Regions from separate parts of the Vibrio sp. 2033 genome, predicted to be linked through region 1. Evidence: predicted binding sites of a transcription regulator. Region 1 holds the regulator's gene; each other region holds the start of a gene.
What was found. Region 1 encodes CRP, which controls carbon source genes, mostly activating them, when cyclic AMP is high. Its sites were predicted from a motif close to TGTGANNNNNNTCACA; they were not measured.
Positions count from the first base shown of each region.

Region 2: udp (uridine phosphorylase) is a predicted target of CRP. The motif match lies at 1,436-1,451, and genes of this name have one in related genera.
Region 3: ectA (diaminobutyrate acetyltransferase) is a predicted target of CRP. The motif match lies at 2,032-2,047, and genes of this name have one in related genera.
Region 4: R7P74_RS14540 (NupC/NupG family nucleoside CNT transporter) is a predicted target of CRP. The motif match lies at 1,814-1,829, and genes of this name have one in related genera.

Region 1 covers NZ_JAWOVC010000025.1:15,152-19,350, forward strand. Annotated here, with positions in the region: gene R7P74_RS21750 (hydrolase) at 1-512, shown strand, start outside; gene R7P74_RS21755 (YheU family protein) at 546-758, shown strand; gene R7P74_RS21760 (phosphoribulokinase) at 884-1,753, shown strand; gene crp (cAMP-activated global transcriptional regulator CRP) at 1,994-2,626, shown strand; gene R7P74_RS21770 (DUF1338 domain-containing protein) at 2,763-3,554, opposite strand; gene astD (succinylglutamate-semialdehyde dehydrogenase) at 3,803-4,199, opposite strand, start outside.
Region 2 covers NZ_JAWOVC010000001.1:728,471-732,669, reverse strand. Annotated here, with positions in the region: gene R7P74_RS03255 (zinc/cadmium/mercury/lead-transporting ATPase) at 1-1,232, shown strand, start outside; gene udp (uridine phosphorylase) at 1,547-2,305, shown strand; gene R7P74_RS03245 (DUF1887 family protein) at 2,463-3,623, opposite strand; gene R7P74_RS03240 (methyl-accepting chemotaxis protein) at 3,787-4,199, opposite strand, start outside.
Region 3 covers NZ_JAWOVC010000001.1:235,889-240,087, forward strand. Annotated here, with positions in the region: gene R7P74_RS00985 (ectoine synthase) at 1-83, opposite strand, end outside; gene ectB (diaminobutyrate--2-oxoglutarate transaminase) at 98-1,363, opposite strand; gene ectA (diaminobutyrate acetyltransferase) at 1,398-1,931, opposite strand; gene R7P74_RS01000 (BCCT family transporter) at 2,244-3,902, opposite strand; gene R7P74_RS01005 (3'-5' exonuclease) at 4,095-4,199, opposite strand, start outside.
Region 4 covers NZ_JAWOVC010000010.1:124,800-128,998, reverse strand. Annotated here, with positions in the region: gene R7P74_RS14545 (hypothetical protein) at 1-27, shown strand, start outside; gene R7P74_RS14540 (NupC/NupG family nucleoside CNT transporter) at 386-1,669, opposite strand; gene R7P74_RS14535 (TatD family hydrolase) at 1,874-2,647, opposite strand; gene R7P74_RS14530 (DUF5363 family protein) at 2,634-2,831, opposite strand; gene prfC (peptide chain release factor 3) at 2,926-4,199, opposite strand, start outside.

The DNA.
Region 1 (4,199 bases):
TCTCTGCGCCTTTAGACCTAGCGGCGTGTGCAAACCGTATAGAACAAGGCTTTTCAAAAGTGTATCGCCGTTATCTGCTTTCTTCACTGAAACGTAACGCGTTACAAAAGCATCATCTACTGCATGGCGAGCTTGCGCTGTCCTACAACTCAATAAAACGTGTCACACGATTGTATGAATTCGATGATTTGATTACGGCACCATTGCATGGCTTCAAAGACGCACAAGATTATTACGACCAATGCTCTGGCTTAAGTAAACTACAGCAAATCACGCTACCCACACTGATCATCCATGCCAAAGACGATCCGTTCATGACCGACGATGTGATCCCGAAGTTTGTTCTGCCAGATAACATTGATTACCGTCTCTTTGAACACGGTGGCCATGTTGGCTTCCTAACAGGAACGGCGTTAAAACCTAAGTTTTGGTTGGAGGAAGCGCTGCCCGCGTATTACGAAAGTATCGCCGCAGATTACCTTTCTGCTGTATCCAAGCAACGAACGCAGTAAACTAGCCGCTCATCATAAAAGTTAGAGGTATTTATGATCATTCCATGGCAAGACATTGCGCCGGAAACATTGGAAAACTTAATTCGTGAATTCGTCTTACGCGAAGGAACGGATTACGGAACCGTCGAGGTTTCTTTGCAAGACAAAATTGATCAAGTTAAAGCTCAATTGGAAAAAGGTGAAGCGGTTATCGTGTTCTCTGAGCTACACGAAACCGTCGATATTCAGCATAAAACAAAATTTTAGACCCTTCACATTTTACCGTATCCCACTCGATGACAAGGTATTGTTACGTGCTATAGTGGGATATCGACCGTGCAGTAGTAACTCTACTGCACATTACAGGTAAGTAATTTTCGACAAGGTTTGTCATGTCAGCTAAACACCCAATTATTGCGGTTACTGGTTCGTCCGGTGCCGGCACGACCACTACATCTGAAGCCTTCCGTAAAATGTTCAATATGATGAACGTTAAACCCGCATGGGTTGAAGGCGATAGCTTCCATCGCTTTACTCGCCCAGAAATGGACATCGAAATTCGCAAAGCCCGCGAGCAAGGTCGACACATTAGCTACTTTGGCCCACAAGCTAATGACTTCCCGGGATTAGAAGAGTTTTTCCGTAAGTTCGGGCATGACGGTACTGGCAGCGTGCGCCGTTATCTGCACACGTTTGACGAAGCGGTTCCCTACAATCAAATGCCAGGCACGTTTACACCGTGGCAAGACTTACCCGAAAACAGCGACGTGCTGTTTTATGAAGGGTTACATGGTGGCGTGGTCGATGGCGATGTTAATGTTGCTCAACATGTGGATTTCTTAATTGGCATGGTGCCGATTGTGAACTTAGAGTGGATCCAAAAATTCGTACGTGACACTCGCGATCGCGGCCATTCGCGTGAAGCGGTGATGGACTCAATCGTGCGATCCATGGACGATTACCTCAACTATATCACTCCGCAGTTTTCTCGTACTCACATCAACTTCCAGCGCGTACCGACCGTTGATACTTCCAACCCACTTAATGCAAAAGGCATCCCTAGTTTGGATGAGAGTTTTGTGGTGATTCGCCTACGCGGTATCAAGAATGTCGACTTCCCATATCTGCTGGCCATGATTGATGGCTCATTCATGTCACGCCACAACACGATTGTCGTACCCGGCGGTAAGATGAGCTTTGCAATGGAGCTCATAGTTCGGCCTATCCTACAACAGCTCATCGAAACAGGGAAAATTGGCTAAAAACCTGCCTGCGAAGATGTTTACTTTTCATACCGTGATCATGTGCACAGTTTTGCTTACAAAATCTCAATCATGGCACGATTAAAATCAAGAAATCGTTTTCGAAAAAGGATACTATTTCTTACCGAAACACAAGAGAGCTTGCAGCATATAAAAAGTGCTCTTATTCTAGTAGGCCTAATTCAGGCTTAGCTAAAATATGGATAGCGCAAGCGTACCCTGCAGAGGAAGTGAGATATTATGGTTCTAGGTAAACCTCAAACCGACCCAACATTAGAGTGGTTTCTTTCACACTGTCATATTCATAAGTACCCTTCAAAGAGCACGCTAATTCACGCGGGCGAAAAGGCAGAAACTTTGTACTACATCGTTAAAGGTTCTGTTGCGGTTCTTATCAAAGACGAAGAAGGTAAGGAGATGATCCTTTCTTACCTAAACCAAGGAGACTTTATTGGTGAACTTGGTCTATTCGAGGAAGACCAAGAGCGCACAGCTTGGGTTCGTGCTAAATCTCCTTGTGAAGTTGCTGAAATTTCTTTCAAGAAGTTCCGTCAGCTTATCCAAGTAAACCCAGACATCCTAATGCGTCTTTCTGCGCAGATGGCTCGTCGTCTTCAAGTAACTAGCCAAAAAGTGGGTGACCTGGCGTTCCTAGACGTAACTGGTCGTATCGCTCAGACGCTTCTGAACCTTGCAAAACAACCAGACGCAATGACTCACCCAGACGGCATGCAAATCAAGATCACTCGTCAAGAAATCGGTCAAATTGTTGGCTGTTCTCGTGAGACAGTAGGTCGTATCTTGAAGATGCTAGAAGAGCAGAACCTAATCTCTGCTCACGGTAAAACCATCGTGGTTTACGGTACTCGTTAATCTCAAACTAGAGTGACACGAACAAAATTATAAAAGCCACCAATGGCAACATTGGTGGCTTTTTATTTGCTCATGACCAAATGAGATAGGGTGCAGCGAACACTAATGAGTAAGCTTAACAGGTTAACCCTAAAACTTAGCCATTCGTACTTTCAAAGATTTTGTCAGCTGAAGCGGCCACGAAACCTGGGTACAAATCACCATTTTCCATCGGATAGCGCTTAGCAAATTCATAAAACCCGCCAGGGATAATTTCAGTGCCTTCGCTAAAACGAACCGCTACTTTATCTGCCATGGTCGATGACTGCTCTAGCAACACCTCAGGAGTGCCCTTCACTTCACCACCATTTTCATTAATGGTAAACCCAGCGGTACGCAGATGATCGTTTACCTGCTTCACTTCTTCATATTCATTGAGCTGGTTAACGCTCACCGTGAAGTGGTTTGCTCCGTAACCATGCGCCGCAAGCCAAGATGCGTACTCACTTTCTTTAGCCAACGTTTGGTAATCAGCAAAGCTTAAATCCCACAAGCGTCCACCATGTAAGAATGCGCTATCGTTCAGCTTGTCAACATCGACTTGTGCCATCAAATTTTTCACAATCTCTTGTAGCTCAGGAGAGCACTCTTCAACTTTTAGCTCACTAATAAATACTTTAGGTTGCTTCGGATCTGGGTGCTCATAGTGCTTAGCAACCAGCTTTTTGCTTTCGAAAACGTAATCACCACACGCCTTGTAACCGATAGCTACAAATGGCTTAGCTAGAGTTTCAATACCAAGAGGCGCGATATTGAAGGTACGTAAAGCTATATGATCATTAATCAGAGGCTCATCTTCTTGAAGCAGCTGATGCACTTTAGCCGCCGAAGGGCAAAGACGTTGAATGTAATCTTGCCATAGCGATTCAAATAACACATCGGGCGTCATAACGACTCCTTGTTACGAGATGTAGAGTTTAAAGGTAAGCGGAAGTTGGCTGCTCGTTCACAACAAAAGTTGTCCAGAATAATGAACGAGCAACCATCAACCTGTGACGGTAAATGCCAGTCAGTCAACACGCTTTTCCGAGTCTTTGCTCACTTTTCGTGTTCTGCCAACGATCACTACAACCCATACCTAAATGATGCGCCGGCAAGGTGAGCCGCAATGCATAGTTGCGACTCTATTATTAAAACTTATAGCACTACACCTGGACTCAATGTTGCAGGCAAGACAGTTTCTTGACCTTCCATTGATGCCATTGGGTACGCACAGTAATCTGCTGCGTAGTAAGCGCTTGGGCGCAAGTTACCCGACGCCCCCGGACCACCAAATGGCGCATCACCGCTTGCACCAGTAAGCTGGCGGTTACGGTTCACGATTCCTGCACGAATGTGGTCAACGAAGTATTCCCATTCTTGGTCGTCGGTTGAAACCAAACCAGCAGATAAGCCAAAGCGCGTATCGTTTGCTAGCGCCACGGCTTTGTCTAATCCTTCGTAGCGCACCACTTGCAGAAGTGGGCCGAAGTATTCTTCATCTGGTAACTCAGCAATGTTCGTTACATCAATGATACCAGGAGAAACAAACGCC
Region 2 (4,199 bases), on a different contig from region 1:
TTCATTTGATTGAAGAAGCAGAATCCCGTAAGGCACCATTAGAACGCTTTCTTGATAAATTTAGCCGTTGGTATACGCCACTAATGATGTTGGTGTCTCTGATGGTTATCGTTACGCCGCCATTACTATTTGCCCAACCGTGGGAAACGTGGATCTATCGAGGACTCGCCCTGCTGTTGATTGCTTGTCCATGTGCATTAGTCATTTCAACGCCTGCGGCGATCACTTCTGGCTTGGCGGCAGCGGCTAAGCGGGGCGCATTGATCAAAGGTGGAGCGGCGCTTGAGTTGCTTGGCAAGGTTGAGTCTGTCGCATTTGATAAAACTGGGACACTGACGCAAGGTAAACCAGAAGTGACCGACGTCTTTGCTTTTGATATGGATGAAGACAAGTTACTTAGCCTAACTGCGTCAATCGAGGTTGGTTCAAGTCATCCTCTAGCGGTTTCTTTAGTTACCAAAGTGCAAGAGAAGGGGCTTACTATTCCTGAAGCGTTGGATAAAACCGCGCAAGTAGGCTCTGGTGTCACTGGTTACGTCGATGGAAAAATGGTCCAAGTGGTCACGCCTTCAAAGGCAGACTTTCCACTTTCTCAAGAAGCCAAAGAGCAAGTGGTTACGTTGGAACAACAAGGTAAAACGGTTGTCATTGTTCGTTACGATGACGAGGTCATTGGCGTGATCGCATGGCAAGATACATTGCGCTCAGATGCCCAGCAAGCCATCGCAATGTTGAAGGAACTTGGGGTCACGTCGGTGATGCTAACGGGTGACAACCCGAGAAGTGCAGAAGCAATGGCAAATAGAATAGGCTTGGATTATAAAGCGAGTTTGTTACCTGCAGACAAGGTGCATTACGTCGAGAAACTATCACAACAACATACCGTTGCGATGGTGGGAGACGGTATCAATGATGCTCCAGCCATGAAAGCTTCGAGCATTGGTATTGCGATGGGAGGCGGTACGGATGTTGCGCTCGAGACTGCTGATGCGGCGTTAACACACAACCGGTTGATTGAGCTACCTGCCATGATAGAACTGTCGCGTGCGACGCTAAGTAACATTCGTCAGAATGTCGCGTTAGCGCTAGGTTTGAAAGGTGTATTCTTAGTGACAAGTTTACTTGGGGTTACTGGGTTGTGGGTTGCAGTATTAGCTGACAGTGGTGCAACAGCACTGGTGACATTGAATGCGTTGAGATTACTTCGTTTTGAGTCCAAACAGATCAAATAACTGACCTAACCAATGATCCCACTCATTAATAGCCCGAGGCATTCGTGTATCGGGCTTTTTTTAACCGTATTCACCTGATGCGATCAGACGTTTTTCTCGTCCTTGAAATCACGCATTGCTATGCAACAAAATGATTTAACGCCCCTTAAAGTGTGATCAATACCAGTTTTGTTTGAAATTTCATTTTCATTACATTTTGTCATTGTGATTGTGATCACTCTATGTTGGTGAAAGGTTCGCTACAGTGCATCTGTACCCAATAACTGATTAATGAGCTTATTGTTCATAAAATAAGCCACAATAAGGAGCGACTTATGTCTCAAGCTGTATTCCATTTAGGTGTTACTGAAGCTGATCTTAATGGTGCGACTCTAGCGATCATTCCTGGTGACCCAGCGCGTGTTCAAAAAATCGCAGAACAAATGGAAAATCCAGTATTTCTAGCAAGCCATCGTGAATACACGCTATACCGTGCAGAGCTAGACGGTAAACCTGTTGTGGTTTGTTCTACAGGTATTGGTGGTCCTTCTACCTCTATCGCAGTTGAGGAATTGGCACAGCTTGGTGTTCGTACTTTCCTACGTGTTGGTACAACGGGTGCAATTCAACCGCATGTAAACGTGGGTGACATGATCGTAACGACGGGGTCAGTTCGTCTTGACGGTGCGAGCCTACACTTTGCTCCTATGGAATTCCCAGCAGTTGCTGACTTTGAAGTAGCAACCGCAATGAAAGCAGCGGTAGAAGAGTCTGGCGCTACAGTTCACATGGGTGTGACTGCATCAAGCGACACGTTCTACCCTGGTCAAGAACGTTACGATACGTTCTCTGGTCGTGTTGTTAAGCGTTTCCAAGGCTCTATGCAAGAATGGCAAGACATGGGCGTACTTAACTTCGAGATGGAGTCTGCAACACTGCTAACAATGTGTGCGAGCTCTGGTTTAAAAGCGGGTTGTGTGGCAGGTGTTATCATCAACCGTACACAAAAAGAGATTCCAGATCATTCAACTCTGAAAGAAACGGAAGCGCGTTCAATTAAAGTGGTTGTAGAAGCAGCGCGTAAAATGCTTTAAGCCCCTATAGTTGGCATTTAAACAAACAGAAAAAACCAGAGGCTAACCTCTGGTTTTTTTCTAGTTATAGAAATGCGTACAGCTAAAATTTAGGTATAAAAAAAGCAGCATTAATGCTGCTTTTTATCGTTGTGAATTTTAGCTTTTCTTAATGGCACTATATCTCGTCTGAACCGCCCGCGTCTTTAAACCAAGCCGTTAAGTGCGTTCTTAAATCTTTAAGCTCATCAGGGCCAATCAGGGCTAGCCCTAAGTCTTCAGCACGAGTAATGTCATTGTGACGAAGAGGACGGAAGCTCACCAACATTGCGCGCGCTTGTAAGCCACCTAATAGATCGCGAAGCGATTCTAACTTATATAAAGTATCGTCGCCGTCATCTCTCATGCCTTTGGTTTTGCACTCGATGATGTGCAGCTTATTGTTTACAACTGTTGCGACATCTAACTCATTGCGTACTTCACTTTCACCAAGTTTGCGATAAACCTGAACATTTAACGATCGATCTTGGATCGTTGGCATGGTGTCTTGGATTTGCTTCACGGTGCTGTGAACCAAAGTTTCTAACCACTCACCGTTTGAAAAGCGTCGAGCATCTTCATCTGCAAACGTTAAAACGCCATTCTCATAGGTGGCGATTTCTGCTTCTACTAAATCTGAAAGCAACATGTTGAGCTCACGGTAGCCCTGCTGTTTTTCGGAGAGCTCGACATCAAGCTTTTGTTCTTTGCGGCATGTGGTTGCAAGGTAGTTAAGTGTTGCTAGACCTGGCCCAAGTTCAAGCGCATTTGAGGCCCATCGTTCACCAAGTTCATACAATTTTTTATCAAGAAGAGGTGGTAAATCAACGTGGTGAAACTCGCCGCGTGCACCAAAGATAGTGAGGTAATCTGCAATCGTAATGTGATCTTCGACTTGGGTATCTTCTTTGCCATCAGGGTATAACCAACAAAGCTTATCGCTACTAGGCTCAACCACAAAAATTGGCCAGCGATAGGTACGGAAAACTTCGTACACCGACAACAAGCGATGACGAAGACCACAGCTCGCGTTCAATTTTACATCTTCGCCGCGTTCATGGAGGTCTTTTGCCAGTTTTTGAATTGCTTGTTTGATCAGAGATGTATTAACAGCGGATGGAATTTCAAAAAATTCAGAAGTAATTTCTCGTTGATCTAAAACGGCACTCAGTCGGTCAAATATATCTAACTGGCTCTTGTCTCCGATGAAGACGATATGTGTGCTTAGCGTACGATTATCTAATAGAGGAGTGACCAATCTCACTGGGTCTTGATCGATAATACCAACATGAACAGCCATAGATTTTCCTTTTTATGAGGCCGCTCGAAAAGAGTTGTGCAAGGGGATGAGCTGGCCTTATTAATCATATGTAGACATGGCCGACAAAAAACAAGGGCGACTTAACAAAAAGTCGCCCTTATACAGTTGATTGCACTAATTAATGCTCTTAATTATAAAGTATTTATAACTTAAATCGGTGGACCAATTCATTTTGCTGATGAGCCAAGTGGGTCAGTGATTCACTGGTTTGCGCGATACTCGACATGGCTTGGAAACTTTCATCGGCGATGCTGTTGATATCTTCGATGCTGCGAGCAATGTCTGTTGATGTTTCACTTTGCTCTGCTGCTGCTTGTGAAATGTGCGTACTCATTTGGCTGATTTCGATGATTAGCGCCTGGATCTCTTCCATTGAGCTGTTCGCTTTTGACGCTTGCTCAACCGACATCTCCATATCGCTCATACAGCTTTGTATGACTTGGTTTGCCGATTGTGAGCTAGATTGCAGATTACTGATCATAGATTCAATTTCAGTGGTTGATTGAGTCGTTCTTGATGCGAGTACTCGTACTTCATCTGCCACTACCGCGAAGC
Region 3 (4,199 bases), on a different contig from region 1:
AACAACATGCGGACACTTTCCCAGTTATCTGAAACGACACGTCGTTCGCTGTTGCGGCATTCATCTAGAGTTCTGACGATCATAATTAAAATCCTTATTAAGATGCTTGTTTGAAATGTTTCGCAGCGATAGTCTCTACTGCATTTTCAAAGATGCTTAGTCCTTGATCTAGCTCTGATTCGCTGATGGTTAGTGGACAGAAGAACTTCACAACTTCATCGTCTGGACCCGCTGTCTCTATCACCATTCCATTCTCGAAACAGTTTTTCGCAATTTCAGATGCCATGTCACCATTGATACATTCAATACCAACCATCATGCCGCGGCCTTTTTTCTGCACAAACATTTGTGGAAAGCGACGAACACAACGGTCAATAACAGCACTTACCTTGTCTGAACACTGCTTGATGTGTGTTTCAAAATCATCGTTTGCCCAGTAAATTTCTAGTGCTTTTGCAGCAGTAATAAAGGCGTGATTATTGCCACGGAACGTACCGTTATGCTCGCCTGGCTTCCACTGGTCAAGCTCAGGCTTAAGTAATACGACAGCCATCGGCAAACCGTAACCACCGATCGACTTCGATAGCGTCACGATATCCGGTTGGATACCAGACGGCTCGAAACTAAAGAAAGTACCGGTACGTCCACAACCTGCTTGAATGTCATCGACAATCATAAGAATGTCATTGGCTTTACAGATTTTGCTCAAACGTTGTAACCACTCGTTTGAAGCAGCATTTAAACCACCTTCACCCTGCACAGTTTCAAGAAGTACAGCGGCTGGTTTATCCATACCTGCAGAGTTATCATTTAGCATGGTTTCGAACAGCGCGAGACCATCTACGCCAGCGTAACCTTCAAATGGAATACGAGTGACGTTACTTAGGCTAGAACCGTTACCTTGTCTGTGATGCTGGTTACCCGTTGCAGCCAGTGCGCCAGCAGTACAACCATGGAAACCGTTAGTAAACGCAACGACGCTGTCGCGGCCTTTTACTTTTTTAGCCAGCTTCAATGCCGCCTCAACAGCATTAGTGCCTGTTGGGCCCGTAAACTGAACCTTGTAATCCAAGTTTCTTGGTTTAAGGATGTAAGTATCCAACGCTTCCAGAAACGATGCTTTCGCTTCTGAGTGCATATCCAAACCGTGAGTAATACCGTCCATTTCAATGTACTCAAGCAACGCTTGTTTTAGTACTGGATTGTTATGGCCGTAATTTAGAGATCCCGCTCCAGCAAGGAAGTCTAAGTATCGTTCACCTTGTTCTGTTTCTAGCCAGCAGCCTTTCGCTTTACGAAAAACGACCGGGAAATTGTTTGAATATGAGCGTACGTTGGATTCCTGCTTTTTGAAAATATCCATGATGAGACCGTTTTTAATTCCTATTGTTTGAGGATTATTTGAGAGGAATGCGATACAAATATTCTGTATCGTGTTTGCCTTTAAAGTGGGCTTCTTCATCCAAAAATGTGCTTACTTGGCCAGAGTTGCCGTTCATCGCATCTAACTTTTTGAACAGTGCCCAAGAGGCTTTATTATCTTCCGTGATGGTAGTTTCTACCGATTTAACACCGCCTAATTCCTCTCGGGTGAGAAGTTCTTTCAACATGCGGAATGCTAAACCATGACCTCTAAAGCGAGGTGAGACTGCAACTTGCCAGACAAATAAAACGTCTTGCTCGTCTGGTTTCTGATAACCGGAAATGAAACCTGCGATTTCGCCTTTTTGCTCAACCAAAATACTGGTTTTGCTGAAATGCGTAGACTGTAGGAAATTGCAATAAGATGAGTTCATGTCCAATGGAGGACAGTCTGCAATCAAGCTGTAAATGTCGTCACCATCAGAGATTTTAGGCTCACGAAAAATCCATTTTTTACTTGAGTCTTCTCCAATCTCTGGATAAAGGACCCAAGGTGCTGATGTGATCATGTGAAAATACATATCCTTTGAGGTCTAATTAAATTTCCTTTTTATTATGGCCATCCCTCGCGGCTAAAAATCAAATAATCCGCCTTTTTATCGGTATTTTTGTGATACGGATCACAAAAACAAACCTATTAACCAAAAGTTAAAATAGTTCGAGGTCTAATTTATTAAATAGTCACCTAAATGCGCAGTACAAAAAACAACCAGAATAAGACCATTTCCATGCTGTTCATTTCTCAGAGAAAAATAGAAATCCAAAAAAAGCGGCATGCTTTCGCATACCGCTTTTATCAATAATTTAACTGCTGATACTAGTTATTTTGATTTCTTAGAAACCGCCTTTGGACGAGGTTCATCCATCAAACCTTTTATCAAAGATACCGTTGCAACAAGCAAAACAATAGTAAATGGTAAACCAGTCGTCACCGCCATTGCTTGAGCAGCAGCTAGACCACCACCCAACATCAATGCAATCGCAACCAAACCTTCAAACGTACACCAGAACACGCGTTGTGGCGTTGGTGCATCGACCTTACCGCCCGCAGCAATAGTATCAATAACCAGTGATCCTGAGTCAGAAGAGGTAATGAAGAACACCACGACTAAGATAATGCCGACAAAAGATGTTATCTCAGCCAATGGCATAACATCTAACATGGCAAAAAGTTTTAAAGGCAGTTCTGCGTTAAACACCGCCTCATAGCCATCATTAACGTATTGGCTAATTGCGTTACCGCCAAAAGCCGTCATCCATAACACACAAACTGAAGATGGGATAAGAATAACGCAAATAATAAACTCACGAACCGAACGACCGCGAGACACACGTGCGATGAACATACCCACAAATGGTGACCAAGAAATCCACCACGCCCAGTAAAACGCCGTCCAGCCTTGAGAGTAATTCACATCCTCTCGTCCAAATGGCATAGATAAGGCAGGGATATTAGCTACATAGGAAACGATGTTCTCGAAGAAACCAGTGAAAATCGCAATCGTCGGGCCAACAACAATAACAAATAGCAATAGCAGCGCTGCAAGACCCATATTGATTTCAGATAAGATTTTCACGCCCTTATCGAGTCCAGCCACAACAGAGATTAAAGCGAGCGCAGTGATACCAATAATCAATATAACCTGCGTGGTATTGGTCATTGGGACATCAAACAGGAAGTTCAAACCCGTTGCGGCTTGAGATGCACCGTAGCCTAGCGATGTTGCTAAACCAAAAACCGTCGCTACCACTGCAAGAATATCGATAATATGACCAGTCCAACCCCATACACGCTCACCAAACAAAGGGTAAAAAATTGAGCGCATGGTGAGTGGCAAACCTTTGTTAAATGAAAAGATAGCCAGCCCAAGAGCCAAGAGCGCGTATATTGACCACGGATGAAGTGCCCAGTGGTAAATCGTCGCAGCCATCCCTAATGCCGAAGCTGCAGTTGCGTCGCCCTCTGCACCACCTAGCGGTGCCCAGTCAGTACGTACACCATTCTCAACGCTCACGCCACCAATCGCAGAACTAAAATGGGACATCGGTTCTGATACACCGAAGAATACAAGACCAATACCCATACCCGCAGCAAATAGCATTGCCAACCATCCGGCATACGAATAATCCGGTGTTGCTTCAGTACCACCGATTCGTACACGGCCTAATGGTGTGAAGATCAATCCGACACAGACAATGACAAAAATATTACCTGAAGCGAGAAAAAACCAGTCTAAATTGTGCAACAAACCCGCTCGTAGGTCTGCAAAAAACGGCTCTACCTGTTCTCGGAATAATAGTGTTATCACAACAAACATGACGATTGCTAAGCCAGAAATTGCAAAAACACGGTTATGAATATCAAGGCCAAATGGGCCTACCTTTAGCGCAACGTTATCCTGACCAATTTGATAGTCAGTATCTATTGCGTTTACTTTTCCATCGGGGCGTTGAATGCCACCGTTATTATCGGTGCTCACGGATAATCTCCTTAAAAATACGTGACCAAGTTTAAATTACTTTCGTCGGAGTTCGAGTAATGAAACGTCTTCATCACTACCAAGCACATGTTCATAAAACATTGTTCTTATAAGCGGTTACTCAATCCGCCATCATAATCTTAAAGCCCCCTATCTCTCATTGCATTTTATTGTTTTCACCATAAATAACGCCTATTGCCAAACCGAAGATATTGGCATGTTTCGATTAAAGTGATACTGCAGTTGTGCTTGAAACAGCTCCGCTGTTGCTAACGCATCCGTCAGAGCATGGTGAGG
Region 4 (4,199 bases), on a different contig from region 1:
TTTGGCCTATGGCACAACAATCTATGATTGCGGTGTCTTTAATATCACATCACAAAGCAAAACGCCTATTAGATCTGATATTGCAGGGCAATTCATTTGCCCATCGATTATGTAATATTCATTACGTGATTAAGAATCAAGCTTAACCACTATCCTGTGATTAATACATTATAGAGTTTCACCGCAAAACTGTAGCACCAAATAGAGCGCAAACGGTTTGTATCTCAAAATTTCCTAGCCCCTATTCCATTGACTGCGTAATACCTCGACTAAGGCAAACACCCGATGAAATTTTGGAGCCCGAAAAACGAAAAATGCCCCGCAGCAATCTCTTGCTACAGGGCATGATGTAAAACGGCGTCTATATATTAAGAACCGATTCTAATTATAGTGCTGCAAGGCTTAAGCAGAAGCCTGCAATTGTCGCTGCCATAAGGTTAGACAACGTACCTGCAAGAACTGCTTTAACACCCATGCGAGCGATGTCACTACGACGGTTTGGTGCAAGGCTACCTAGACCACCAAGTAGAATCGCGATAGAAGAAAGGTTCGCGAAACCACATAGTGCGAATGAGATGATAGCTGTTGTCTTCTCAGACATTACTTCACCAGTTGCCGCGATTACTTGAGCGTTTTCACCTAGGTATGGTGTGAAGTTCAAGTAAGCAACGAATTCGTTCACTACGATTTTCTGACCGATGAATGAACCAGCTGTTACAGCTTCTGCCCATGGAACACCGATTAGGAATGCTAGTGGAGAGAACGCGTAACCTAGGATTAGCTCTAGTGTTAGTTCTGGCATGCCGAACCAACCACCGATGCCACCTAGCATACCGTTGATTAGCGCGATTAGACCAACGAATGCGATTAGCATTGCACCTACGTTAAGCGCAAGTTGTAGACCAGAAGCCGCACCGCCCGCAGCTGCGTCGATTACGTTAACTGGTTTGTCGTCACCGCCGTCCATCGCTTCTTCGATACTTTCGTGAGGCTGGTCAGTCTCAGGGTGAAGAATTTTAGCGAACAGTAGACCACCTGGTGCTGCCATGAATGATGCCGCAACTAGGTACTCTAGTGGAACACCCATAGATGCGTAACCAGCTAGTACACCACCAGCAACAGAAGCTAGACCACCACACATTACCGCGAATAGCTCTGATTGAGTCATTTTTGGAACGAATGGACGAACAACTAGAGGTGCCTCAGTTTGACCTACGAAGATGTTAGCTGCCGCTGACATTGATTCCGCACGCGAAGTGCCTAGCGCTTTTTGTAGTGCGCCACCAAGAATCTTGATAACCCATTGCATAACGCCAATGTAGTAAAGAACTGAAATCAGTGCAGAGAAGAAGATCAGTGTAGGAAGAACACGGAATGCGAAGATGAAACCGCCGCCGCCGAATACTTCGAACATCTTGTCAGAAACAAGACCACCGAACAGGAATGATGAACCATCGTTACCGTAGTTGATAACGTTAGAAACACCTGAAGAGAAACCGTTTAGTAGATCACGGCCCCAAGGTACATACAGAACAAATGCACCTAATGCGAATTGGATAGCGAATGCGCCACCCACAGTTCTAAAGTTGATAGCTTTTCGGTTGTTAGAAAATGCCACTGCAATCGCAAGAAGCACTACCATACCGATTAGGCTCATAAACAGGCTCATAGTTTATGACTTCCTTATAAGTTATTTATTGGCGTGTTACAAAATGGAGCTATAAAGCGGGGGCAATTATACTCATGCAGAATCAATTAAAGTAATGCCAGCCTCACACTTTCCTATAAGATTCATGATTGATTCAACCAGCTTTGTGAGTTAATTCACAATAAGCAGGAAAACGTTTTCGATTTCAAACCACATCTTTAGATTTTATTCACATATCGAGAAAGCAAAATTGCTATTTTTCCACAGCTGAGAGGCAATCGATTGCTTTCGGCCGTTATGCAACTCTACGAGCTCATTAAAGACGTGAATGAGTTTGGCTGGGTGATTTGACTCCCCTTGATATCCAAGTATAGGCATATCTGGTGCGTCTGTTTCGATTACTAGGTTTTCGAGTGGTAATTTTTGAATTGCGTCGCGTGTTTTCTTGGCTCTTGGGTAGGTAATCGTTCCTCCTACACCGATAAAAAAACCTAATTTGACCCACTCCATGGCTTGCTGATAACTCCCAGAAAAAGCGTGTAGCACACCACCTCTAGGGAGATTCGCCGCTTTCACCATTTGAATGAGGCGATTGTGCGCTTTTCGGCTATGTAAAATAACTGGGAGTTCGAAGCGTCTAGCCAGCTCAAATTGAACTTCAAGTATCTTTTCTTGCAACTGTGGATCAACATCAATGGCAAAATCTAAACCACACTCTCCTATTGCCACGCACTGCTGCCCTTTTTGATTTAGATAGCCTTCTAGCTCTGTAAGGTGCTGCTCAACGTTATCTTCAAGAAAATACGGATGAAAGCCGAGCGCATAATACAAATTGGCATGTTGCTCTGCCAAAGTTTGAATACGAGCCCAGTTTTGCGGACCGACGGAAGGAATCAAAATTCTTGCGACGCCTTGCGTTTGAGCAAGCTCAAGTTGATGTGCAAAGTCATCTTGAAACACATCAAAATCAAAGTGGCAGTGCGTATCAAAGAGCTTCATCTTGACGCTTTTTATCTGTATCTGCGGGCAGAAAATCAGAGGATGGTTGGGCTTCACTCTTCTCTTCAGTTTGATGGGCTGGGTCTTTTCGATATGGGACACAACTGCGTTTCTGATCGGGAGTTAACCCCATCTCTTTACACCAGTTGTCGTAACGCTTTAGCCCACGTTTAAACCAATTCATATCTTATCCTTATATAAAAACGCCCTTGGCTAAGTTTATAGCCAAGGGCGTTTTAAAATCTAGTTTGCGTTAAGGCTTACCCTAACCGCGCAAATTAGTGCTCACGCGTCGCACGGAAATCAACGTCAGGGAAACGCTCTTTCGCCAAGTTTAAGTTAACCATTGTTGGAGCGATATACGTTAGGTTATCACCACCATCCAATGCTAAGTTCGCTTGATTCTTGCGTTGGAACTCATCCAGTTTCTTCGCATCACCACACTCAACCCAACGAGCAGTTGCAACGTTAATGCCTTCATAAATCGCTTCAACGTTATACTCAGATTTCAAACGAGCCACAACAACATCGAACTGAAGTACACCAACGGCACCAACGATCAGATCGTTGTTCTGTAGAGGACGGAATACCTGTACCGCACCTTCTTCTGATAGCTGAACCAAACCTTTGAGAAGCTGCTTCTGCTTTAATGGATCTTTCAGGCGAATACGACGGAATAGTTCCGGAGCGAAGTTTGGAATACCAGAGAACTTCAGTGATTCACCTTGCGTAAAGGTATCACCAATCTGAATAGTGCCGTGGTTGTGTAGACCAATGATGTCACCGGCGTAAGCGTGTTCTGCACGTGCACGGTCACCAGCCATAAAGGTTACTGCATCAGAGATACTCACTTGCTTGCCAAGACGAACGTGGTTCATCTTCATACCTTGCGTGTAAGTGCCCGATACAATACGCATGAATGCGATACGGTCGCGGTGTTTTGGGTCCATATTCGCTTGGATCTTAAATACGAAACCAGAGAACTTCTCTTCGGTCGCTTCAACTTCACGTTCAACCGCTTGACGAGTTTTCGGCGCTGGAGCCCATTCAGTTAGACCGTCTAGCATATGATCCACACCAAAGTTACCTAATGCAGTACCGAAGTAAACTGGCGTCAGGTCACCTGTTAAGAACATTTCCAAATCAAACTCAGGGCAAGCACCCATGACAAGCTCAAGCTCTTCTCGAACACTTTCCGCAAGGCCTGCACCAACTTTTTCATCAAGCTCTGGGTTATCGAGACCTTTGATGATTCGAACTTCTTGAATCTCATGACCGTGACCTGATTCGTATAAAATCGTTTCATCACGGTGAATGTGGTAAACACCTTTAAACTCTTTACCACAGCCGATTGGCCATGTGATTGGCGCACACATCATGCCCAATTCGTTTTCTACTTCATCCAATACTTCCATTGGATCACGAACGTCACGGTCAAGTTTGTTCATGAAGGTTACGATTGGCGTGTCACGTAGACGTGTAACTTCCATTAGTTTACGAGTACGGTCCTCAACACCTTTCGCTGCATCGATAACCATCAGACATGAGTCAA